Regions from separate parts of the Arthrobacter sp. zg-Y20 genome, predicted to be linked through region 2. Evidence: predicted binding sites of a transcription regulator. Region 2 holds the regulator's gene; the other holds the start of a gene.

Region 1 (11,691 bases), 950 kb from region 2:
GCAGGTGCAGGAACAGCGCCTTGGCATCGGTGGTTCCCGCACGGCGGGTTACATCGATTTTGCCGCCGTTCACGTCCGCAAACAGGGCGCTCGGCGTGGCACCGTTGAAGGTCAACGCCGGGTTGGCGGCGTCGAACGCCACGTATCCGGTGCTGTCCACGGCCACACTCTGACCTGCGTCATTCACGTTGTACGGGCTCCATGTGGTGACCCGGTACTGGAGCGGCGCCGATGCGGCGTTGACGTCCAGGCCCAGGGCTGCAGCCCGCACCGGCAGGGTCACTGCGTTGGTGTCGAACGTGTTGGTGTCCGTGTTGCCCTGGACCCCGTTGGCTGCGGTCTGGTCCACCTGCACCGCAGTTCCGTCGGCGTTCAGGCGGTAGGTCGAGATGAGGACAATGTCCACGTCGTCGGCGCGGCTCGTGAACGTCACGAAGTCGGGAACCGAGTCACCGTTGGTGTCGATCTCCACATCGATCTCGGTGGCGCCGCCCAGGATGGGCCAGTTATCCCATGTGCTTACGCCGAAGTTGACCAGGGACTGCTGCAGGTCACCGCCGGCGGCCTTTACGGTCGGGACAGTGGACGAAGCGCCCACCGCCTGCACGTCGAGGGCGTACATGGAATCCATCTTTACAGATGCCAACCGCGGGCTCTCGGCGCCCAGGACCAGGGGCGAGACCAGGGACAGGTAGCGTGAAGCACCCGTGCCCTGGTTGAGGTCGCGTCCCTGCAGGGTGACCGTGCTCTTCAGCGCCTCGGAATCTGCGAAGGCAATTTCCTTGCCCGCGCTCATGTCCGAGGTCGGCTTCGGGGCAGAGTAGACCGGGACACGCAGGGTAGGCGTGCCGTTGGCGGTCAGCTGCACCCGCCCGGACACATCGGCCAGGAACTGCCGGGTGATGCCCAGCTGTGTGGCGTCAGCGGCCGGGTCCATGGTCTTGGCCAGGGCTGCCGGATCCGAAATGCTCAGCGTGACATCCACGGAGGCCTTGCCGTTGGCCGGCACGTTCACCGAGGGGGTGGTGCTGATAACGACGCCGGGCATGGCCGAGGCCTGCAGGTAGCTGACGTTGTAGGACATAGGCCGGTCGGACCTGTTTTCCACCGTGATCTGCTTGGTGAGGACAAGTGCTTCCTTGCCGAGTTCCAACACACCGAAGTTCACGCTGGTCAGGGCGGGATCCTCGGTGGCGTAGGCCAGCACCTTGGTGCTGACGGCATCCAAGGCATCCACACGGCCTGAACCGACGCGGTTCGGAGCGTGGACGGCTCCGTTGGCGGCGATCACGTCATGGGTTGCGGTGTTCATGATGGCCGTCTTCACCTGATACGGGTTCAGGTCCGTGGCGGCGTAGACCAGGGCGGCAATGCCGGCCACATGGGGAGTGGCCATGGACGTGCCGCTGTTGACGGCGGCGCCGTCGCCCGAGCCCACGGCTACGGAGCCGATGGCAGAGCCGGGAGCAGCGACGTCGGGCTTCACCACGCCGTTGGAGCCGTGCACGCCGCGGGACGAGAAGGAGCTGACAGTGTCACCGACGCCGGAGGGACCGGATGTGGTGGCCTTGTACGCGGGGGACAAACGCAGGGTCAGGGTGCCCGCCACCGCGGCCGGACGCAGCCGGTCGGAGGAGGCAGCGTTCAGCTGGATACCGGGGATGGTGGCGTTGCCGCCGATTCCGGCGTCAAAGACCGCCCGCGGGGAATCCAAGACGACACCGGTGGCACCGGCAGCCTGGGCGTTGTTGAAACGGACGCCGGAGCCGCAGGGGAACGCACCGTCCGCTTCCCACTGGAGCCAAACCCATTTGCCGGTCAGTGAGCCGGCAGGGAACGGGTTGCAGCCAAAGGCGTTGTCCGCCGGGGCGGCGACCACGGTTCCGGTGAGCTGGGCTTCCGTGACGTCCGGGTTGGAATAGTTGAAGTTCGACGAGTACTGGCCGGAAGCCGTCCCTGCGAGCTCGGCGGGGGCGATGACATCGGCGCGGTCCAGGGTGACCTGGGAACCGATGGTGCTGGCCACCGTCAGCGCGGATTTGGCATTGCCCGGGGAACCGCCGACGTCGTAGACATCTCCGGCGTTGCCCGATGCGACAACAGAGAGGATGCCCTGCTCGGTGAGCTTGTTGACAATGTCATTTTCGGGATCGTCCACGGGGGAGTAGTCAGAGCCCAGGGACATGTTCACAACCTGCGCGCGGTCGGAGAAGTCACCGTCACCGTTGGGATCGAGTACATAGTCCAGGGCCTGGCCCACCACGTCGGAGGAGCCCTCACAGCCGAAGACGCGGATGCCCACCAGGGACGCTTCGGGGGCGGAGCCGGGTCCGATCCGCATCGAATTGACCTGTTCCGCCGTCAGCTTGGAGTAGTCGCCGCGGAAAGTGGTGCCGTCATTGTTGGTACCGTAGCCTGCTGCGGTGCCGGAGACGTGGCTGCCGTGACCGCCGCAGTCCAGCGGGTTCAGGTCAGGCTTGGGGACAGGCTGGTACGTGGGGGATCTTGGATCAGCGTTGTAGTCGTCGCCCACCAGGTCATAGCCGCCGATGAACTTGGCCGCATCCAGCAGACCGCTGTCCGCGGTGGGAATGATGGGCGATGCCTGCGCTGCTGCGTAGGCCTCCAGCGTGCCGGGACCGCCGAAATCGCTGTGGGTGTAGTCAATGCCGGTGTCCAGGACGGCGATGGTGATGCCCTTGCCGGTCTGCTGGCGCTCCACCCAGGTGTTCAGTGCACGGGTGTCGATGTCCGTTCCCTTGTTGTCCACGGACTTCGACACAATCTTGGTGATGCGCTGGACATCGTCACGCGCGGCCAGGGCACGGATGGCCTCAGCGTCACCCACGATGGCCGTGCCGGGAAGGGTGTTAGTGGTGGTGTAGAGGGTGCTGGCCTCGGCTTCCTGAGCCACGGATTCAGCCTGGGAAGCGATGTTGCTGCGGATTTCTTCCACCAGCGGCTTGTTCACCACCGGCTCGGCTTTGCCTTCCTTGACCTCTTGGGGCTGCGTCTGTTCAAAGGCGCCTTCACCGGTGAACTGGACGTAGACGGAGACCTGGCCTGAGGCGTCGCGCAGGCTCGGGGATACCTTCTGCGCCTGGAACTGCTCAAGCGATATGCCCTGGGCGAGTCCGTCGTTGTTGGTAGGTGCCTCTGGTACCGCGGTGGCCTGGGCCGGCAGGCCCAGGGACGCTGTGAGTGCGATCCCGGCGAATGCGGCAGTGAGAACCGCGCCGGGTTTGTGGTGGATGGACAATCTCATTGCGCTCCTTGAACATTCCGCCGAGCGCTACCGGGCATGTCCAAGAGACTTTGCACCGGCTGCTGACACACTGCGGCAGGTTTCCGTTGTGCCTCCAACCCCCGTCAGGAGTGTCAGCGTGCACGTAACGGCCCCCAAACCAAGCAGCCGTAGGCACACAATAGACGAGCAATCCCGCCCTGCAAAGGTTGGTGTCCCACAATGCGAATTACTTGCCGGCCTATTGTTTTATGCCCGTTGAGCAGTTATCTTTCGCGCTATTCTCCGGAGAATTTATGCCCGTGCTGCGCCGCCGGCGGACCACCTGGTTGCCCGGCAGGACCTTGAGTGAGCGGAGCGAATTACGGGATTTCACGATTCCTCGTTTCCAATAGGCGGATGGAAGCAGGTAAGCGGGCTTTATCGGCCCCTTGCCCGGTGATTGAACAGCACACCGTGTGATAAGCGGACATACGCCAGACTTAGGGGCAACAGCAATGAGACCCTCAATGTGCCGGAACCGGCCGCCGGGTTGAAGGACACCAAGGAGCACGATGCCAGGGTTTTTTCTTGATAAGTCGGACCCGGCCAGTTGGCGGGCATTAAACGGACTGGCCCTGAAGGTCGCTGAGGCGGCCGAGCAGGCGGGGCTGCCCCGGTCCGTAATGGAGCTGCTGAATGTCCGCACCTCCCAGCTCAACGGATGTGCCTACTGCCTGGACCTGCACGTCCGGCTGGCCCGTGAGGCCGGCGTCAGCGGGCAGCAGCTGGCGGTGCTTCCGGCTTGGCGGGACGCTGCGGTGTTCAGTGAGGTGGAGTGCGCTGCCCTCACCATCGCCGAAGCGTCCACCCTGCAGTCAGGAACCGAGGCACTGCACCAGGAACTGCAGACGGCGCGGAAAGCCCTGACCGATGATCAGTACTCCTGCCTGCAGTGGGCCGCCGTGGCCATCAATGCCTTCAACCGGGTTTCCATCCTCAGCGGCTATCCGGTGCGCCCGCGGACTGGCAACGCCGCACGGGAACCGGAGAAATCCAGCCGTGAGTAATCTCGATCCGTCTCCCGGGCAAAACGAAAGGGCACGATTTACCGTTTTCGCAGCACAAAACGGTAAATCGTGCCCTTTCGACGCTCCCAACGGTAACTTTTGCCCGTTCGGCCGGCCGGGGTGGCGCTAGAGGGTCGGGCCCTGGCCCGCGTTGCCCTGCCACAGCGCGTCAAACGGCGCGTTCGAGGAGACGCGGTTGCGGATGCCTTCGGTGACGAATGCCTTGGCGGTCTTGGCCGCTTCCAGCGGGGTGGCACCCTTGCCCAGTTCGGCAGTGATGGCGGCGGCCAGCGTGCAGCCGGCACCGCTGACGGCGACGTCGCCCACCTTGGGAGCGCGGAGCACCTCCATGGTCTCGCCGTCGTAGAAGACGTCCACCGCGTCCTCGCCTTCCAGCCGGACACCGCCCTTGGCCAGGACCACCGCGCCGCTGGCCTCGTGGATGCGGCGGGCTGCTTCCTTCAGGTCCTCGACCGTTTCGATGGAGTCCATGCCGGAAAGGGACATGGATTCAAAGTGGTTGGGGGTGACGAACGTGGCCAGGGGGAGGATCTGTGCCTTCAGCGCCTGGTCGGTGTCCAGCGCAGCGCCGGGTTCCTGGCCCTTGCAGATAAGCACCGGATCCAGGACCAGGTTCTTCCAGTCCTGGGCCTGCAGGGCCTTGGCGACGACGTCGATGGTGGCCGGGGTGCCGAGCATCCCGATCTTCACCGTGTCCAGGTCATAGGCGGTGGTGATGGCTTCGAGCTGGTCGGCGATCACCTGCGGGTCCACGGGCACGAAGCGGTGGTTCCAGGAGTCCTTGGGATCGAAGGACACAATGCAGGTCAGGGCGGTGATGCCGTAGACGCCCAGTTCCTGGAAGGTCTTCAGATCGGCTTGTGCGCCGGCGCCGCCGGTGGCTTCGGAACCGGCGATGGTGAGCGTGACGGCCGGAGCTGCGGCCGCGGCAGAGTGTGTGTTTGCAGACATGGCTCTATCTTCCACCTAAACCGGCGGAACCGGCCACCCTGATAAATCGCGCCGTAACCGGGCGCCTTGGAGCTGCCCGCCGCCACCCGCCGTCGTGCTGGTTGTCCGTCCCGGGGTTAGCGGTCCCGGGGTTAGCCGTCCCGGCGGACGCCGCGCAGCAGGTGCACCACGTCTTCGACGATGTTCCGGACCACGGGCAGGCGGGAGAGGATCACCAGCTTCGCCACCAGCGGGGCAAGGCCCGCTGCCAGGCTGTGGGACCTGCGCTGGTCAGGGGAACGGTCGTAAACCCAAAACAGGGTGATGCCCATGTACATCAGCCACAGCAGTTCCGGCAGGTCGTCGCGGATGGCCAGCGGCGGCTGCGGCCGGGCGCTCGTGACGGCCTGGCGGAACAAGGCGATGGACTTCCCGCGGCCGACGGCGGCGTCGGCGCGGCGGTTCGAGGCCATGGCGTCGCGCAGGAAGTGGCTGCCGAAGGCATGGTAGGGGGCCATGGTGGCCAAACCCGAGGAAAGGATCACCATCAAGTTCTCACCGAGGTTTTGCCCCTCGCGGATCAGCGGCAGTGCCAGGGACCGGTGCTCGTCCTGCAGCGATGAATAGAGCTCGTGGATGAGGTCATCCTTGGAGCGGAAATAGTAGTACGCGTTGCCCACCGAGACCCCGGCATCCTGCGCAATGGCACGCATGGTGGTCTGCTCGTAGCCCTGGACGGTGAACAGTCGAAGTGCCGTTTCGATGAGGAGCCGGCGCGTCTGTTCGCTCTTGACGGTGACGGCCAATGATGCTCCCTTTTGCAGTAATTTCAGCGTTTAGTAGACCACAGAATTGAACGCGTTCAAAAAGGCGCGCCGGAGGGGAAAGCCGCAGGGGGAAAGAGGCATTCAGCGGGCCGGGATGCCGGGGAATCAGCGGGAAGCGGGGCGGGCCCGCGACGGCCTCCGGGGCATGGCAGAATGGATGCGGTCCTGAAGGGCCGCCCGGGGCAGCGGGCACAGTGCTAATACAGCCGGCGGAAGCCAGGCGAACCACTACCGAAACGGAAAATGCCATGACTGCACAGCCACGGGCAGCTGCGAAAACCGCTGCAACCTACGCCTCCCGCGGGAGCTCCCAGTACGACTTGATCCTGACGCTCATGTGCGTGGTCATCGTTATCTCCAACATCGGCGCCACCAAAGGCGTGCAGTTTGCCCTCCCGGGCGGCTGGGAGATTGTGACCGACGGCGGGTTCTTCCTTTTCCCGCTGGCCTACATCCTGGGCGACGTGGTCAGCGAGGTGTACGGCTTCAAGGCCGCCCGACGAGCGATCTTCACCGGGTTCGCCATGGCGCTGCTCGCCGTCGTCAGTTTTGCCATCATCATTGCGCTGCCCGGGTTCACTGACGCGTACGGGCTCCAGAAGCAGGCCGCGCTGGAGGTGGCCCTCGGCCCGGTCTGGCAGATTGTGGCCGCCAGCCTGCTCGGGTTCCTGGCCGGGCAGCTGCTGAATTCCATGGTGCTGGTGCGGATGAAGGAACGGTTCCGCGAAAAAGCCCTGGTGGGCCGGCTGATGGCCTCCACCGGGGTGGGTGAATTCGCCGACACACTCATCTTCTGCGCCATCGCCGCACCGGTGATCGGGATTACCGACGCCGGCGGGTTCCTCAACTATGTGGTGTTCGGGTTCCTGTACAAGACACTGGTCGAGTTCCTGTTTGTGCCGGTGACCGCCATGGTCATCCGGGTGATTAAGAGGCGCGAACCGACGTATGCCGGACCGGAGCTGGAACCGGCGCTTGCCGGATAACCGCGGGGCGAAATCTGCACCGGTTTGTGCAAGGGTGGACAGACGCACGCGTTTCACTTCCCCACTACGGCAGGAGAAAAAACATGAGCAGTTCCGAACAGGTCCCCAACCCCGGAGCCCGGGCAGTAGACGAGAACCTTGCGGGAACCCGCGACGAGTTCAACGACGAAGTCACCAAGGTGCTGCTCGAGGATGCGCAGGAGGACAAGAGCCCCGGCGACGAGGAACGTGATTCCCAGCCCGCCCTGGAAGAGGACGAGCAGACCGTGGCCAAGCCGGACAATTCCTAACCGAACGAACCGCTGCCGCGCACCTGGAACTAGGCGCTGTAGTACTTCCCCAGCACCTCGGCCTTGAAGTCGAAGAAGGACCCGTCCTCGATGGCCAGCCGGGCGTCATCCACCAGCTTTACCGTGAACCGTTCGTTGTGGATGGAGATCAGCGTGTGGCTGACCATCTCGTTCGACTTGAACAGGTGCTGGATGTACGCCCGGGTGTAGTTGGTGCAGGTGTAGCAGTCGCAGCCGTCCACCAGCGGACCGAAGTCCTTCTTGAACTTGGAGTTTGAGAGGTTCTTGCGCCCGTACGGCGTGTAGAACGCGGAGTTGCGGGCCACCCGGGTGGGGGAGACGCAGTCAAAGGTGTCGGCACCGTTCTCGATGGCCGTGAAAATGTCATCGGGTTCGGAAATGCCCAGCAGGTGCCGCGGCTTATTCTCCGGCAGTTCCTCGGTGCACCAGCGGACAATGGTGCCCAGGTTCTCCTTTTCGAAGGCGCCGCCCAGGCCGAAGCCGTCAAAGTCCATGGCACCCAGGTCCCGGGCAGCCTTGCGGCGCAGGTCCTCGTACTGGGCGCCCTGCAGCACCCCGAACAGCGCCTGGTATGGTTTTCCAGCCCGCTCCTTGGTGAGCCGCTCGTGTTCGGCCAGGCAGCGCAGCGCCCACAGGCGGGTGCGTTCCAGCGACATTTCCTGGTAGCCGCGCGAATTCATCAGGGTAGTCAGCTCGTCGAAGGCGAACATGATGTCCGCGCCGATCTTGTGCTGGACCTGCATCGAAATCTCCGGGCTGAACCGGTGCTTGTCTCCGTTCAGGTGCGACTTGAACCAGACGCCGTCGTCGTCAATGTGGGCCAGGCGCTCCTTGCCGGGCGCGACGTCGTCGTCCGCTCCCGTGGCATGGGTGGTGCCGTCGGCATTCATGTTGATGACCTTCTTGAACCCGGCACCCAGGCTCATGACCTGGAAACCGCCGGAATCGGTGAAGGTGGGGCCGGACCAGTTCATGAACTTTCCCAGCCCGCCGGCCTCGTCCAGGATGTCCGGGCCGGGCTGCAGGTACAGGTGGTACGCGTTGGCCAGCACTGCCTGCGCGCCCAGCTCCGCAACCGACTCGGGCAGCACGGCCTTGACCGTGGCCTTGGTCCCCACCGCGATGAACGCCGGGGTCTTGATCTCGCCGTGCGGAGTGGAGATGGTGCCCGTCCGGCCTTGGAAGCCGCCTCCGTTCGCCTCTACGCGGGCTTCGGCCGCTACGGGGGCGGTTTCGCGCAGGCGCTTACCGAGGGTGAAGGAGAAGGCTGAAGAAGACACCCTTCCATTTTGCCCTACCCCGGGCGGCTCGGTTTCCGGGGACGGCGCCGGGCCGCTGGGGGCGCCGCGGGGGCTACGGGCGGCGGAGGGGACGGTGTGGGACGTTCCCCACATTTATTTCAGCCCGAACTTCTCCGGGGATACGTTGGAAGGTGCGGGTTCGGAAGGCACATCCGGGTCACCGGCCCACTCCTTCTGCGATGTCCACGGCAAGAAAGGCTGTGTCTGCCCCCTTGACGCACCTGAAAGAAATGTTCCGGATTGCTCCGGCCAACAATGACCACCACGTGGCCATCCGCTGTGCCATCGGTATTGGCCTGCCGCTTCTGCTGGTGTTGTTCCTGGGACGCATCGACCTGGCGATCTTTGCCTCCTTCGGTGCCTTCACCGGCATTTACGGGCGCAACGAACCGCACCGCCAGCGCCTTGGCCACCAGGTCCGCGCCGGAGCGCTGATGCTGGCCGTCATCCTGGCCGCAGCCCTGTGCGCACGGCTGGACCTGGATGAGTGCGGAACCGTTATAGGCACCACCCTTGTGGCGGGGCTGGGCACCGTGGTCACCGGATTCTGGCGGCTGCGGCCGGCCGGCTCGCTGTTCCACATCTTTGCGTTTGCGGCTATCTCCTCGGTGCCGAACCAGCCGCCGGTCTGGCAGGGCATGCTCGTTGCCGTCCTGACGGTGGCGTTCTCCATCCTGGTTGGCCAGTCCGGAATGCTTGCCCGGCACTACCGCACGGACTGGAGCCGTCCGGTCCGTCCCCGGTTCTCCGCTGCACAGCGCCGCCTCATCTATATTGACGGGCTGCAGTACGCGGTGGCCGCGCTTCTGGCCGGATCCATTGCCACGATGCTGGGCATCGGCCACAATTACTGGGCGATGGTGGCCGCCACGGTTCCGCTGGTGGGCCAAACCGCCCGCCACGGGGTCTACCGCGGCCTGCAGCGGATCCTGGGCACGTTCGCGGGCCTGGTCCTAACGGCCCTGATCCTGTTTCCCGGCCTGGAACCCTGGCAGATGGTGCTGGTCATCGCAGCCTGCCAGTTCGGCGCTGAAATGCTGATTGCCCGCCAGTACGCGCTGGCCCAGGCAGTGGTCACGCCCCTGGCTCTGGTCAGCACGGAACTGGCGCATCCCAGCAATCCCGTGGAACTGCTGCGGGACCGGGGGATTGAGACCCTGATTGGTGCCGCCGTCGGCATGGCCGTGGTGGTTGTTGTGCACCTGCGCCGGAAGCGCCTTAGCCCCGGACAGCGATAAGTTCGGTCTGGATCCGGCGGTCGATTTCCGCGTCCGTGAGGGTCTGCGAACCGCCGTGGGCCCGCAAATACAGCAGGGCGTTCAGGCGCAGGACCCGCCATTCCTTCTCGCTGTCCTCGTTGCCGGCCTCAGCGGCACGATGGATTTCCCGGTCATACAAGTTGGGTTCATTCAGCTGGCGCTGCAGCAGTTCGGCTGCGACTTTCGCCCTCAAGGGGTCCGTCTCGGTTGCGTCCGCCGCGCGCACTGCTTGGCTGTACGCGGCAGCGCTCTCGTCGTCGCCGGCCTCGTGGGTGATGTGTGCGGCCAGGCTCAACGCACCCTGGATCCAGTTCCACCGCCCGAAGTTCCCGTCAAAGGGCAGCCCGGTGATGACGTTGCAGACCTTTAGGGCGTTCCCGGAATCGCCCAGGTCCACGAACAGCAGGTAGGCCAAGTCGCGGACATCCTGGAGGTTGCTGCCGGACTTCACATTCAGGCCGCGTTCCAGCCGGCCGGCGATCTCCTGCACGGCGGCATGGCCGGGATGCGCTGCGGCGGCTTCGGCGATGATTTCGGCAGCGTTGTCCTCTTCGGAGGGCACCTGGCGCACGGCGTCCGACGGCGCGCCCTCCGGTGCCGGGGCCTGCACCCGGACGGATGATCCGTGCGCCAGCCGCAGCGAGCTGCCGTCCTCAAGCTTCACGATCACCAGCGCGGGAGTGCCGAAGTCGTCTTCCTCCACACTGGTGCCGGCGACCGGAGCCAGCGGTGCCGCGGGCCCGTCACCGGGAACCAGTTTCTGGCCGGGGGCTAGCAGTTCCGCATTGACCCGGAACGTATACGTTTCCGGCGCACTCTCAGACATGGCGATTCCTTCGTGGTTGGACCTCGGCTCCCCAGACCTCCCATTATATAAAGCTCCGGTAACGCCGGTTCGTCAGCGTCCCGGTCAGCGGCCCCAGCCGGCCGAGGCCAGCGCCTGGCGGAGCAGGTCGCCCCGCCCGCCGGAGAACTCGGCGTAGATGGCCGGGCTGAGGGCCTCCTCCGGCGTCAGCCAGGACAGCTCCAGGGCATCCTGGCGCGGATCGCATTCACCGGTCACGGGAATCAGGTAGGCCAGCGCGACGGCGTGCTGGCGCTCGTCAGTGAGCCCGCTCTGGGAGGGGGAGGGGAAGTACTCGGCGACGGCGAACGGCACCAGAGTGGGCGGCAGCTGCGGCAGCGCCATTGGGCCGAGGTCCTTTTCCAGGTGGCGCAGCAGCGCGCCGCGGATGGTTTCGCGGTACATCACCCGCCCGGAGACGAAGGAACGCACCATCCGGCCCTCGGGGGTGGCCTGCAGCAGCAGCCCCACCTCCGTGACGTAGCCCAGCGGGTCGCACCGGACCGGGACGGCTTCAACGTAAACCATGGGCAGGCGCTGCCGGGCTTCGTAGAGGTCTTCCTCGGAAAGCCAGCCTGGATAAGGGTCAGGAGTACGAACGTTCATAGCAGTGTTCTACCCCAAACAGGCCCTGCCAGTCATTCGGCACGCTGCGCTTCGGCCATCGGCTGAACGGCTCCAATACAGCCCCGGGGCCTTTCGGGCCGCGCCGCGGCCGCCCTACGCTTGATCCATGACACGGGAGCTCCCGGAGCTCCTCCTGCCGGATGCCGGGGCTTGGCGGGAGTGGCTGGAGCACAACTATGCCCGATCTTCCGGCGTACGGCTGGTGCTGGGCCGCAAGGGCGGCACCGTAACGGGGCTGACCTACAAACTGGCTTTGGACGAGGCCCTCTGCTTCGGCTGGATTGACGCCCAG
Region 2 (11,691 bases):
CCGCGGCTTCCGGGTGGAATTCAATTCGGCGCTGGGGCCGTACAAAGGCGGGCTGAGGTTCCACCCGTCCGTCTACCTGGGCATCATCAAATTCCTCGGGTTCGAGCAGATTTTCAAGAACGCGCTTACCGGCATGCCCATCGGCGGCGGCAAGGGCGGCTCCGACTTTGACCCGCGCGGAAAGTCCGACGCCGAGGTAATGCGCTTCTGCCAGTCCTTCATGACCGAGCTGTACCGGCACATCGGGGAGTACACGGATGTTCCGGCAGGGGACATCGGCGTGGGCGGCCGGGAAATCGGCTATCTCTTCGGGCAGTACAAACGCATCACCAACCGCTACGAATCCGGCGTGCTCACCGGTAAGGGCGTGAGCTGGGGCGGGTCCCTGGTCCGCCCCGAAGCCACCGGGTACGGCGTGGTGATGTTCGTGGAGGAAATGCTCAAAACCAAGGGCATGAGCTTGGACGGGCAGCGGGTGATCGTCTCGGGATCCGGCAACGTCGCCATCAACGCCATTGACAAGGCGCAGATGCTGGGCGCCAGCGTGGTGGCCTGCTCCGATTCCTCCGGGTACGTGGTGGACGAGAAGGGCATTGACGTACCGTTGCTGCGGCAGATCAAGGAAATCGAACGCGGGCGAATCTCCGAGTACGCCCAGCGCCGCGGACACTCGGTGAAGTATGTGGAAGGCGGGTCGATCTGGGACGCGGGCGCCGGCGTCGCCCTGCCCTGCGCCACCCAGAACGAATTGGACGAGGACAACGCGCTGGCCCTGATCCAGTCCGGGGTCCGGGCGGTGGCCGAAGGCGCCAACATGCCCTGCACCCCGGCGGCCATTTCGGCGTTCCAGGGCGCCGGCGTGCTCTTTGGACCCGGCAAGGCAGCCAACGCCGGCGGGGTGGCAACTTCGGCCCTGGAAATGCAGCAGAACGCCAGCCGGGATTCCTGGTCCTTTGAGCACACCGAGCGCCGGCTGTCCGAAATCATGGTGAACATCCATGAGCGCTGCGCGCGCACAGCGGAGGAGTACGGAGCGCCGGGCGACTACGTGGTGGGCGCGAACATCAGCGGGTTCGTCAAGGTGGCCGATGCCATGCTGGCCCAGGGAGTTATCTAGCTGTTCCGTTCCTGCCGGGCATCGTGGAGGGAAAGAACTTCCACTATGGTTACTCCAGCCACTACAGTAGGGACAAACGGGGCCGGACTCACGTCGCCGTGGCGTATTACGCGATGTCTTTCAGCTCAGTATTCTCCAATGCCGGGCTGCGGGAGCGGCAGCTAATGAGCAAAGGGACAGGGATAAATGGCAGACGAGGGAAACTTCTCGGATGTGCGGTTTCTGACGGTGTCGGAAGTCGCCGATGTCATGCGCGTTTCCAAAATGACGGTCTACCGGCTGGTCCACTCAGGTGAGCTGCCGGCGGTCCGCTTTGGCCGGTCCTACCGGGTTCCGGAGTCGGCCGTGCAGAAGGTGCTTCGAGACGCCGTCATTGACCGGCGTTCCGACACCGCGTGAGGAAGCAGCACGCCAGCGGTTCCATGCTGTCAATTACCGCAGCGCCGACGCTGTACCCTGTTAAGGAACGTTTTAATCGTCGCAAGTAACTACCGGCGTGCACTCCCTGCGGCCCTGGGCCGCAGGGGATGGATACCGGTGACTCCTAATTAGTTTGTGAGGACTCTGTGGGTTCAGTAATCAAGAAGCGCCGCAAGCGTATGGCCAAGAAGAAGCACCGCAAGCTGCTTCGCAAGACCCGCCACCAGCGCCGCAATAAGAAGTAACCACTTCTCCGCGACCGCTGTCAGCGTCCCGTGCAGTTTGCCGGTCCGCTGTGGCAGAGCCCGCCAGTCTTCCGGGACGGCGGGCTTCGGCTTTTAAGGCGTGTTTCGGCTCAGCGGCCGCGGACCCGGGTGAAGCCCCGCCAGAGGCCGTAGGCGGCGCCGGCCACGGTTGCGGACTTCAGGCCCAGGGTTGCTGCCCTGCGGCCGGAGCGGAAGTCATAAACGGGCCAGTTGCGTTCGCGGGCGTGACGGCGCAGCCGGGCGTCCGGGTTGATGGCTACCGGATGACCCACCATGCTCAGCAACGGAACGTCGTTATAGGAGTCGCTGTAGGCCCAGCAGTTTTCCAGCTCCAGGCCTTCCTTTTCCGCCAGTGCCAAAACGCCGTCGGCCTTGGCCTGCCCGTGGAGGAACTCGCCCACCAGCCGCCCGGTATAGAGGCCGTCGGTGACCTCGCTGACCGTGCCCAGGGCACCCGTGAGGTTGAGCCGCGACGCGATCACCGAAGCGACCTCCACCGGGGTTCCGGTCACCAGCCATACCGGCCTGCCGGACTTCATGTGCTGCTGGGTCAGGGCGCGGGTGCCGGGCCATATTTTTGAGACGATCATCTCGTCGTAGACCTCTTCACCAAGCGTGCGGACATCTTCCGACGACAGTCCGATGGCGAAGGCCAGTGCCGCGTCCCGGACCGAGTGGACGTCCTTGAGGTTCTCGCCCTGGAGCATGAAACGCAGCTGCTTGCCGGCAAAGCCGGCGGCTTCCCGCAGGGTAAAGACTTTCCGCTGGTGCAACTTGCGGCCCACATGGAACAGGCTGGCTCCGCGCATCAGCGTGTTGTCCACATCGAAGAAGGCCGCCTCGCCCGGCTTGCCCGCTGCAGACGTGGTCCCGCTGGCTCGGACTGCGGTGGATCGGGGCATATTCCGAGTCTACGCAAATCCAGGCCCGGGCGCGGAAATCGCGAGGTTTGGCGCTATTTTGGAACTATGAGCGAATCCGCCGGACCCGAAGTTGTCCTCCTGACCCGACCGGGCTGCCACCTGTGTGAAGAGGCCCGGTTAGTGCTCAAGCGCGTGGGCGGGGAACTGGGCGTGCCATGGCAGGAGCAAAATGCCGAGGAAGCCCCCGAACTCGCGGCCCGTTTCGGCGAGGAGATACCGGTGCTGTTCATCGACGGTGTGCAAAGGGATTTTTGGACCATCGATGAAACGCGCCTCAGACGGCTGCTGGGGGCATGATGATGCCGGAAGAAGCCCGCTCAGCCGAGGAGCAGACCGCTATGGAACGGGAAACCGCAAACAGCGACCAGGCCCCGCCGGCCGCCAGGCCCGGAACCCAGCGGCATATCCCTCCGGCGTCGCTGGCCCGCCTGACCATTTATCTGCGTGCCTTGTCCGTGATGCTCGCTGACGGCATAGAGCGGGTGTCCTCCGAGGAGCTGGCTGAGGCAGCGGGAGTGAACTCCCCGAAGCTGCGCAAGGACCTCTCCTACCTGGGCTCCTATGGGACCCGGGGGGTGGGATACGACGTGCCGTACCTGAGCGGGCAGATCTCTGCGGCCTTGGGACTGACGCTGAACTGGCGGGTGGCGATAGTGGGTGCAGGCAACCTGGGGCGTGCACTGGCCGGCTATCCCGGTTTCGGCAGCCGCGGCTTCGAAGTGGTGGCCCTTTTCGATGCGGACCAGATGGTAATCGGCCAGGAGGTCGGCTGGTTGAAGATCAGCCCCATCCAGTCGCTCGAAACCGTGCTGGTGAAAACGCGGGCGAACATGGCGGTGCTCTCCGTCCCGGCCGACGTCGCCCAGGAACTGTGCGACCGGCTGGTGGCGTCCGGCATCACCAGCATCCTCAGCTTCGCGCCGGTGGTGCTGCAGGCACCGCCGAACGTCCAGATCCGCAAGGTGGATATGGCTACGGAACTGCAGATCCTGGCCTACCACGCCCAGCGGGCCCAGGTATCGGAGATCGCATCCGACGCGCGGGCCCGTCTGGCACGCTAAACAGCGTCCGGGCGGGCCGGCTCTGTCCGGCCCGGAGATACGACGCCGGGCTCCGGGTTATCCATTCCGTGACCTGCGGTGTAGTCCTGCTGCGCGTCGACCTGTGCGGCGCTGCGGCGCGGGGAACGGAACCATGGAGCCGCGCCCTTGGTGAAGGTCAAGCCAGCCCCCAGGGCGGCGGCTGCTGCGGCGGCCGTCTGAACGCCTGTGCCCGCCGGGATGGCGTACGCCAGAGCTGCGACTGCCAGTACGGCCGCCGTCACCTGGGCCCAGCGGCGTTTTTCCCAAATGCAGACGGCAAGCAGGAGCGCGACGCCGAAGAACACCAGGGCGTAGGCCACTTCCACGATCGCCACGGCCCTGACGTACTGCGAACCGTTGACGCCGAACCGTTCGAGGATGGACAGCACCCCCGGCAGGGACTCCGGCACGGGAAGGCGGGAAACCGCTGAGAAGGTGTCACCGAGGTTGAGCGCGCCGGCACCGGCAACACAAGTACAGGAAATTGCGATGAAGGGCGCCGGGTTGCCCGTGGCAGAGGGGAGCTTTTTTCGCATCCACCGGGCCGCGGCCCGCGTCTGAGCAGCAGCGGTCCGGGCACCGGTCTGGACCTGGTGGGCGCCGGCGCGGGCTGTGTTGGTGGTGGCGTGGGCGCCGGCTTGGATGCGCAGGGATGCTGCGTGTGCGCCGGCGTGGATGTGGCGCGAGGTGGTTTGGGCGCTGACCTGGACTCGGTGTGCTCCGGCGCGGGCTGTGCGGGTGGTGGCGTGGGCGCCGGCTTGGATGCGCAGGGATGCTGCGTGTGCGCCGGCGTGGATGTGGCGTGAGGTAGTTTGGGCGCCGGATTGGACTCGGTGTGCTCCGGCGCGGGCGGTGCGGGTGGTGGCGTGGGCGCCGGCTTGGATGCGCAGGGATGCTGCGTGTGCGCCGGCGTGGATGTGGCGTGAGGTGGTTTGGGCACCGGATTGGACTCGGTGTGCTCCGGCGCGGGCTGTGTTGGTGGTGGCGTGGGCGCCGGCTTGGATGCGCAGGGATGCTGCGTGTGCCCCGGCGTGAATGTGGCGTGAGGTAGTTTGGGCGCCTGTCTGTACTCGGTGTGCTCCGGTGCGGGCGCCTGCTTGGGCCCGCTCGGCACCTGCGCGCAGCCGAAGCGCCGCTATGTGCAACCCGATGCGGAGCCACGCCTGGAGTCCCCGTGCTCCGGCGAGGAGCCACCGGCCCACCCCCCTGGCCCCGGCGGCCAGCCAAGCAGTAAGTCCCAGGACTCCTTTCCGGAACCACAAGGCCAATACTTCTTCCTCGTTCCGTGAGGGGCCTCCGGCTGCGGCAGCGCTGTCCAGAGCGTTGCTGTCCAGGGCATTGCTGTTATCCATACCCTTCGGCAGATTCTGCGACGGCGGATGCGGCGGGGGAGCCGGGAAGGTGAAATCATTCACCGGTTCTGTCAGTTGCCCCTGATGGTTTTGGCGTCGGCGGTTAGGAAGAAGTGAGGCCATGGTGATCCCCTTCGCGGCGGAAACGGCGTCTCCGGAGGCGACTGCGGGCAGCGCCGCGCTTCCGGGAGAATACCTAACGCTACGCGGGCACTGAAGCCGTGTGACCACCCCTGCACTGAACCCGCTGCGGGAAGGGAAAAGTCCCGCCGCAAACCGGCGGGACTATCCATATTGCAGTCCGGGGACTTCCGGGGGCCCTTCCTGGACTCGCCGGGTCAATACGGCGGGTACAGGGGTGTGGTGCGGAAATAAGGGTTGGAAGGGGCGAGATAGAGCATCACAATGCCCGCAATGCCCAGCAGGCTGGAGAGCAGTGAGAGCAGCCCCAGCGGTGAGGTGAAGTACGTGGCGGCCATGGTGATAATGCCGATCAGGGCGAAGGCAGCGAACACGGTCCCCAGGATCCGGGCCCAGTTTTTCCCCCTCCGGACAAAGACGGCTATCAGGATGTAGAAGCCGAAACCGATCAGGGCGACCACAATGCCAAAACTCACCAGGAAGGAATTCACGCTGGTGGGAGTCATGCCCGAGTCTGTGAGTGTCTGCTGCTCTTCGGGCGTGAGCAGCGAGGGCAGGCTGAAGGAAGTAATGATGTTGTTGATCAGGCTCAGGACGCCGGCAGCGAGGATGAGCCAGGATCCGATCACCACTTCCCGCGGAGCCGGTCCCTTGGGAGCACGTTTACCCATACCGCCGCCGGGATAGGCGTACCCGGAGGGCTGTGCCGCCTGGTATCCGTACGGCCCGGAGGCGTACTGGCCGTACTGGGGCTCGGGGCGCGTGCCGCCTCCCGGCTGCGGGGATCCGTAAGGGTTCGGAGTGCCGGGGGCACCGGCGGGTGGAGGGTTGTTTTCGCGACCTGGCTCGGGAGCGTTCTCAGGTGTAGTCATGTCCGCCTGCTAACTGGTTGGAGTCTTAGGCGGCTGGGCGGTTTGTTGCTCCGGCAGGGGCGGCCGGGGCGCCCCCCAGCCGAGCCTCCAGCCTATCGCGGCAGCGGCTGCGGGGTCAGGGGTCGCTGAAAGCCCGATGGTCGCCGGCAGGTAAACGGCACCGGGTACTAAACGGCACCGGGCGCTAAACAGCAGTCAGGCGCTAAACAGCAACCAGACAGCAAAAAGGCAGCCCCGGACCGACGTGGTCCGGGGCTGCCTGGCGGTATTGCCCTGCGCCGTATGGCTAACGCGGTGGTGCCGGGCGGTTACGCTGCGATGAAGGCAGCGTCCACGTTGATGGTGACCTTGTCTCCCACCAGCACGCCGCCGGTTTCCAGGGCGGCGTTCCAGGTCAGGCCGAAGTCCTTGCGGCTGATCACGGTGCTGGCGGAGAAGCCGGAGCGGGTGGCGCCGAAGGGATCCACTGCAACGCCGTTGAATTCGGTGTCCAGGACCACGGTGCGGGTGATGCCCTTGATGGTGAGGTCGCCGGTGACCTTGTAATCGGACCCGGAACCCTCGATGCCGGTGGCGGCGAAGGTCAGTTCCGGGAACTGCTCGGCATCGAAGAAGTCGGCGCTCTTGACGTGGCCGTCGCGGTTGGCGTCATTGGAGTTGAAGGAATCCGCTGCGATGACGGCGGTTACGGCGGTGTCCGCCAGGGTCTCGCCGATGGTCAGGGTAGCGTCCACCTTGTCGAAGTTTCCGCGGACCTTGCTGATGCCCGCGTGGCGGACGGTGAAGCCGACTTCGCTGTGTGAAGCATCAAAGTTCCAGGTTCCGGTGGTGAGGCCGCTGGGGATCATGGGAGAACTCCTTCTGTGACAGTGCCGCGGGAGGGCTCCCGGAGCATCTTCATGCATTTGCATTTAGTGTTGCACGGTTTGGTTAAACGTTCAAGTTAATTGGGTTCCTGATCTCCGATAATTTAGCGGCTGGCTCCAACTCTGCGAAACTGGGACACATGTCCCGCTCATCCATACATCTCGTACGCCACGGTGAAGTCTTTAATCCGGACAAGGTTCTCTACGGGCGCTTGCCGGAGTTCCACTTGTCCGATCTGGGCCGCCGGATGGCGGACCGTGTGGCGGAACACTTCAGCGACCAGCGCAGCCAAGGGGCCAACCTGGTCCACCTGGTTGCTTCCCCGCTGACCCGTGCCCAGGAAACCGCTGCCCCGATTGCGGCCGCCCTTGGACTGGAGATCGTCACGGAAGAGCGGATCCTTGAAGCCGAAAACCGCTTCGAGGGAATGTCGCGCATCCAGAGCAAGCTGCGCAACCCCCGCTATTGGCCGCTGCTGCGCAATCCCATGCGTCCGTCCTGGGGCGAACCGTATGCCAAGCAGGTGGCGCGCGTGATGGCCGCCGTCGACGACGCGCGGATGCGTGCGGTGGAAGTGGGCGGGGACAACGCGGAGGCGATCCTGGTCAGCCACCAGCTGCCCATCTGGGTGACCCGCCTCGCTGCGGAAGGCAAGAAGCTCTGGCATGACCCGCGCCAGCGTGAATGTACTCTCACTTCCGTCACCACCCTGGACTTCGACGGCGCGGTCCTGACGGGTGTGCGGTACGCCGAGCCCAGTGCCGACCTGCTGCCCGGTGCTGCAAACGTGCCCGGCGCATAATAGAATTACTACGCGTTGTAGAAGTGGCTTCTCCGTGCCGCGATGAAAGCTGGAAATCCTTGAAGAACCGTCAGAGCCCTGCGGGGGACCTAGGCCGCCGCTCGTTCCTGCGCCTCGGCGCCGGACTAGCCCTCAGCGTCCCCTTTGCCGCTGCCGTCGCCGGCTGCTCCACGGATGACCCCCTGGCCGAGCAGGCCAACGCCGGAGACAACAAGAACTACATTGCCGGAGACGGCTCAGTCACCGAGTACGCCCCCGGCGACCGCGGTGATGCCGTGGAGTTCAGTGCCACACTTTTTGACGGCACCGAAGTGAATTCCGCTGACTGGGCCGGCGACGTCGTGGTCCTCAACTTCTGGTACGCGGCCTGCGCCCCGTGCCGGAAGGAAGCCCCGGACCTGGTTGAGCTGCACAATACCTTTGAGCCCGAGGGTGCGCGTTTCTACGGCGTGAACATCCGGGACGAGGCGGCCACGGCCGAGGCCTTCGAACGGAACTTCAACATTCCCTACCCGAGCTTCATGGACAAGGACGGCGGCGTGCTGCTGGCCATGACCAGCTATGTCCCGCCGCAGGCCGTGCCCACCACCCTGGTGCTGGACCGGCAGGGCCGCGTGGCAGCCCGCATCCTCGGACTCGCTGAAAAGGGCACCCTGAAGGCCCTGATCAGCGACGCGCTGGCTGCGTAAGGGCCGTGTCCTTCCTTCCCGCCGCACTGGCTCCTGCCGCTGAGTCCACCGCCAACGCCTTTGCCGACACGGTGCTGAACGGGTCCGTGCTGCTGGCTATCCCCGTGGCTGCCCTGGCCGGCCTCGTCTCCTTCCTGTCCCCGTGTGTGCTTCCCCTCGTTCCGGGGTATCTCGGCTACGTCACCGGACTCACCGGTGTGGACCTGCAAAAGCAGCGCCGCGGCCGCATGTTCGCGGGTATCGGCCTGTTCGTGCTTGGTTTCTCCGCGGTCTTCGTTGCCCTGGGTGCCGGGATCGGCCAGCTCGGCGCCTGGTTGAAGGGCTCCGAACAGGGCTGGATCCCGCAGGTCCTGGGCGTGGTGGTAGTGCTGCTGGGCGTTGTCTTTATGGGCGGCATGAGCTGGTTCCAGCGTGACCGCAAGATCGAGGCAAAGCCCCCGGCCGGCCTGTGGGGTGCGCCCGTCCTGGGCATCACCTTCGGTCTGGGCTGGGCACCGTGCATCGGCCCGACCCTTTCAGCCGTGCAGTTGCTGTCCTTTTCCGGCAGCGACGCCAGCGCCGCCAAAGGTGCGCTGCTGACCTTCGTCTACTGCCTGGGCCTGGGGCTGCCGTTCCTGCTGATAGCCGTCGGATTCCGGCGGGGCATGGGCGCCCTGGGAATCTTCCGGCGGCACCGGCTCGCGCTGCAGCGTTTCGGCGGAGGCATGCTGATCATCCTGGGCGTGCTGATGATCAGCGGCGTCTGGAACATGTGGATCAACCAGCTCCAAGGTTGGTTGGGTAACGTGACCCTGCCGATCTGATGCACTCCAAGACAGACAGTGAGACCAGAGGAACCATGAGAACACCTAGACCCCGGAATCGGTTGACGTGAAAGCACTGAAGGACCGCCCGTCCAAGTCCCGCCCGCAGAAGGGCCGCAGGGACGACGTCGCGCTGCCCGCCCTGGGCGTGTGGGGGACGCTGCGGTGGGCCTGGGGCCAGCTGACCAGCATGAAGACGGCACTGTTCCTGCTGCTGCTGCTGGCAGTGGCCGCCGTTCCGGGATCCCTGTTCCCGCAGCGCCCGGCAAATCCGTCAGTGGTGACGCAGTACATCAAGGACAACCCCGGCACCGGGCCCTGGCTGGACCGCTTCCAGCTTTTCGACGTGTACTCCTCCGTCTGGTTCTCGGCAATCTACCTGCTGCTGTTCATCTCCCTGATCGGCTGCGTTATTCCGCGGGCCAAAGCGCACTACAAGGCACTGCGTTCCAAGCCGCCGCGCACCCCGAGCAGGCTTTCCCGGATGCCCGAATACGGCACCATGGCGATTCCCGCCGGTTCGCTCACCCCTGCCGAAGCGGTGCGGGACGCCGCGAAGATCCTGCGCCGGCGCGGCTACCGGGTGGATATCCGGGATGAAGACGGGGAACGGCCCTCGGTCAGTGCCGAGCGCGGCTTCGCGAAGGAACTGGGCAACCTGATGTTCCACACCTGCCTGATCGGGGTCCTCGCCTCGGTGGCCGTGGGCGGCTTGTTCGGTTACAGCGGCCAGAAAATCGTGGTGGAGGGTGAGTCCTTCGTGAACACCCTGGTCAGCTACGACACCTTCACCCCGGGCTCCAATTTCAGCGAAAACCAGCTGAGCCCTTACTCGCTGACCCTGGACAAGTTCGACGTCGAGTTCGACCGCGAATCCGAGACGCACTTCGGCCAGCCGCTGGACTTCACCGCCAGCATGACCGTGAAGGACGGCCCCGACGCCGAGGAGCAGAAGCAGGTCCTGAAGGTCAACTCACCCCTGACCCTGGGCGGCACCCGCGTGTACCTGGTGGGCAACGGCTATGCGCCCATGGTCACGGTGCGCGACGGCGAGGGCAACGTGGCGCTGGAGGGCCCGGTTGTCGCCGTGCCCACCGACGGCGTGTACACCTCGCTGGCCGTTATCAAGGCACCCGACGCCAAGCCGGACCAGTTGGGCTTTGTGGGCTTCTTCCTGCCCAGTGCAGCCATGGACGAGACCGGCGTGAGCTATTCCTATGATCCGGATCCGCTGGAACCGCAGCTGAACCTGAACTCCTACTACGGTGACCTGGGCCTGGACGAAGGTGTCCCGTCCAACGTCTACGTGCTGGAGACCGAGGACCTGACCCCGCTGAACAACCGCGACCTGCCTGCCGGCGGCATTGTGCTCGACGCCAACGAGACGTACGAGCTGCCGGACGGCAAGGGCTCCATCACCTTCGACGGGCTCAAGCGCTACGCCGCCCTGGATATCCACTACGATCCGGGAAAGACCGGGGCACTGGTGTTCTCGGTGCTGTCCCTTTCCGGCCTGGCCGCTTCGCTGTTCCTGGCGCGGCGACGGGTATGGGTTCGCGCGGGAGCACACCCGGACGGCCGTACCATGGTCGAGTACGGGTTGCTTGCCCGCGGCGAGGATCCCCGGCTGACCGGTGAAGCAGCTGCTATCCGTGGCCTGTTGGCCGAAAAGTGGCTGGTGCCGCAGGGCACTGAAGGACAAAATGTTGAGCGGGCCGACGTATCCGCAAACACGGCGGCGGAGTCCGGCCACGAGGCCGGGAACCCCGCACCCCCCGCATCGAATGATGAACCAGGTAAGGACCGGTAATGGACCCCATCGATTACGACCTCGCGCGCTACAGCGAGTTGTTTATGCTGCTTGCGGCCTTCACCTACACGGTCGCCTTCCTGGCCTTTGCGTGGGACCTGGCCAAGAGCAGCAAGATCATCCAGACGGTGGAGAACCGGGTGGAGCAGAAGAACGCAGTGCGTGAAACAGTTCCCGCCGGCAACGGCAACGCCCGGGACTGGGATGCCGAGGCAAGCCGGGGTTCGCAGACCGCAGACGCAGGCATGGGCTACGGCGGTCCGCGGCGCAACGCCGCACGGGTGGGCGTTGCCCTGACCGTGCTGGCTGCCGCCATCCACGCAGCCGCTGTCCTGTGCCGCGGCATGGCGGCCCACCGCGTGCCGTGGGGCAACATGTACGAGTTCTGCACCACCGGCGCCCTGGTGGTGGCCGTGGTCTTCCTGCTGGTGATCACCCGCCGAGACCTGCGCTTCCTGGGCACCTTCGTGCTGGGGCTGGTCCTGGTCATGATGATGGCCGCCACCATCGGTTTCCCCACCCCGGTGGCGCACCTGGTACCCGCCCT

The links. The regulator Rex, encoded in region 2, represses fermentation and respiration genes when NADH is low (regulators of the CRP and FNR family bind a similar motif). The targets are predictions, from matches to a motif close to CTTGTGAANNNNTTCACAAG.
Region 1: QNO06_RS01905 (queuosine precursor transporter) is a predicted target of Rex. The motif match lies at 6,094-6,113, and genes of this name have one in related genera.

The regions. Positions count from the first base shown of each region.
Region 1 is NZ_CP126241.1:380,130-391,820, forward strand. Features, by position in the region: gene QNO06_RS01885 (S8 family peptidase) at 1-3,265, opposite strand, end outside; gene QNO06_RS01890 (carboxymuconolactone decarboxylase family protein) at 3,799-4,293, shown strand; gene thiD (bifunctional hydroxymethylpyrimidine kinase/phosphomethylpyrimidine kinase) at 4,420-5,265, opposite strand; gene QNO06_RS01900 (TetR/AcrR family transcriptional regulator) at 5,397-6,050, opposite strand; gene QNO06_RS01905 (queuosine precursor transporter) at 6,320-7,057, shown strand; gene QNO06_RS01910 (hypothetical protein) at 7,141-7,347, shown strand; gene tgt (tRNA guanosine(34) transglycosylase Tgt) at 7,377-8,762, opposite strand; gene QNO06_RS01920 (FUSC family protein) at 8,882-9,907, shown strand; gene QNO06_RS01925 (DUF6707 family protein) at 9,888-10,754, opposite strand; gene QNO06_RS01930 (NUDIX hydrolase family protein) at 10,839-11,378, opposite strand; gene QNO06_RS01935 (YdeI/OmpD-associated family protein) at 11,506-11,691, shown strand, end outside.
Region 2 is NZ_CP126241.1:2,953,638-2,965,328, reverse strand. Features, by position in the region: gene gdhA (NADP-specific glutamate dehydrogenase) at 1-1,117, shown strand, start outside; gene QNO06_RS14200 (helix-turn-helix domain-containing protein) at 1,304-1,516, shown strand; gene QNO06_RS14195 (30S ribosomal protein bS22) at 1,684-1,782, shown strand; gene QNO06_RS14190 (HAD family hydrolase) at 1,893-2,705, opposite strand; gene QNO06_RS14185 (glutaredoxin family protein) at 2,772-3,023, shown strand; gene QNO06_RS14180 (redox-sensing transcriptional repressor Rex) at 3,065-3,787, shown strand; gene QNO06_RS14175 (hypothetical protein) at 3,784-5,160, opposite strand; gene QNO06_RS14170 (MFS transporter) at 5,499-6,173, opposite strand; gene QNO06_RS14165 (YceI family protein) at 6,482-7,021, opposite strand; gene QNO06_RS14160 (histidine phosphatase family protein) at 7,180-7,842, shown strand; gene QNO06_RS14155 (TlpA family protein disulfide reductase) at 7,902-8,531, shown strand; gene QNO06_RS14150 (cytochrome c biogenesis CcdA family protein) at 8,537-9,334, shown strand; gene resB (cytochrome c biogenesis protein ResB) at 9,402-11,144, shown strand; gene ccsB (c-type cytochrome biogenesis protein CcsB) at 11,144-11,691, shown strand, end outside.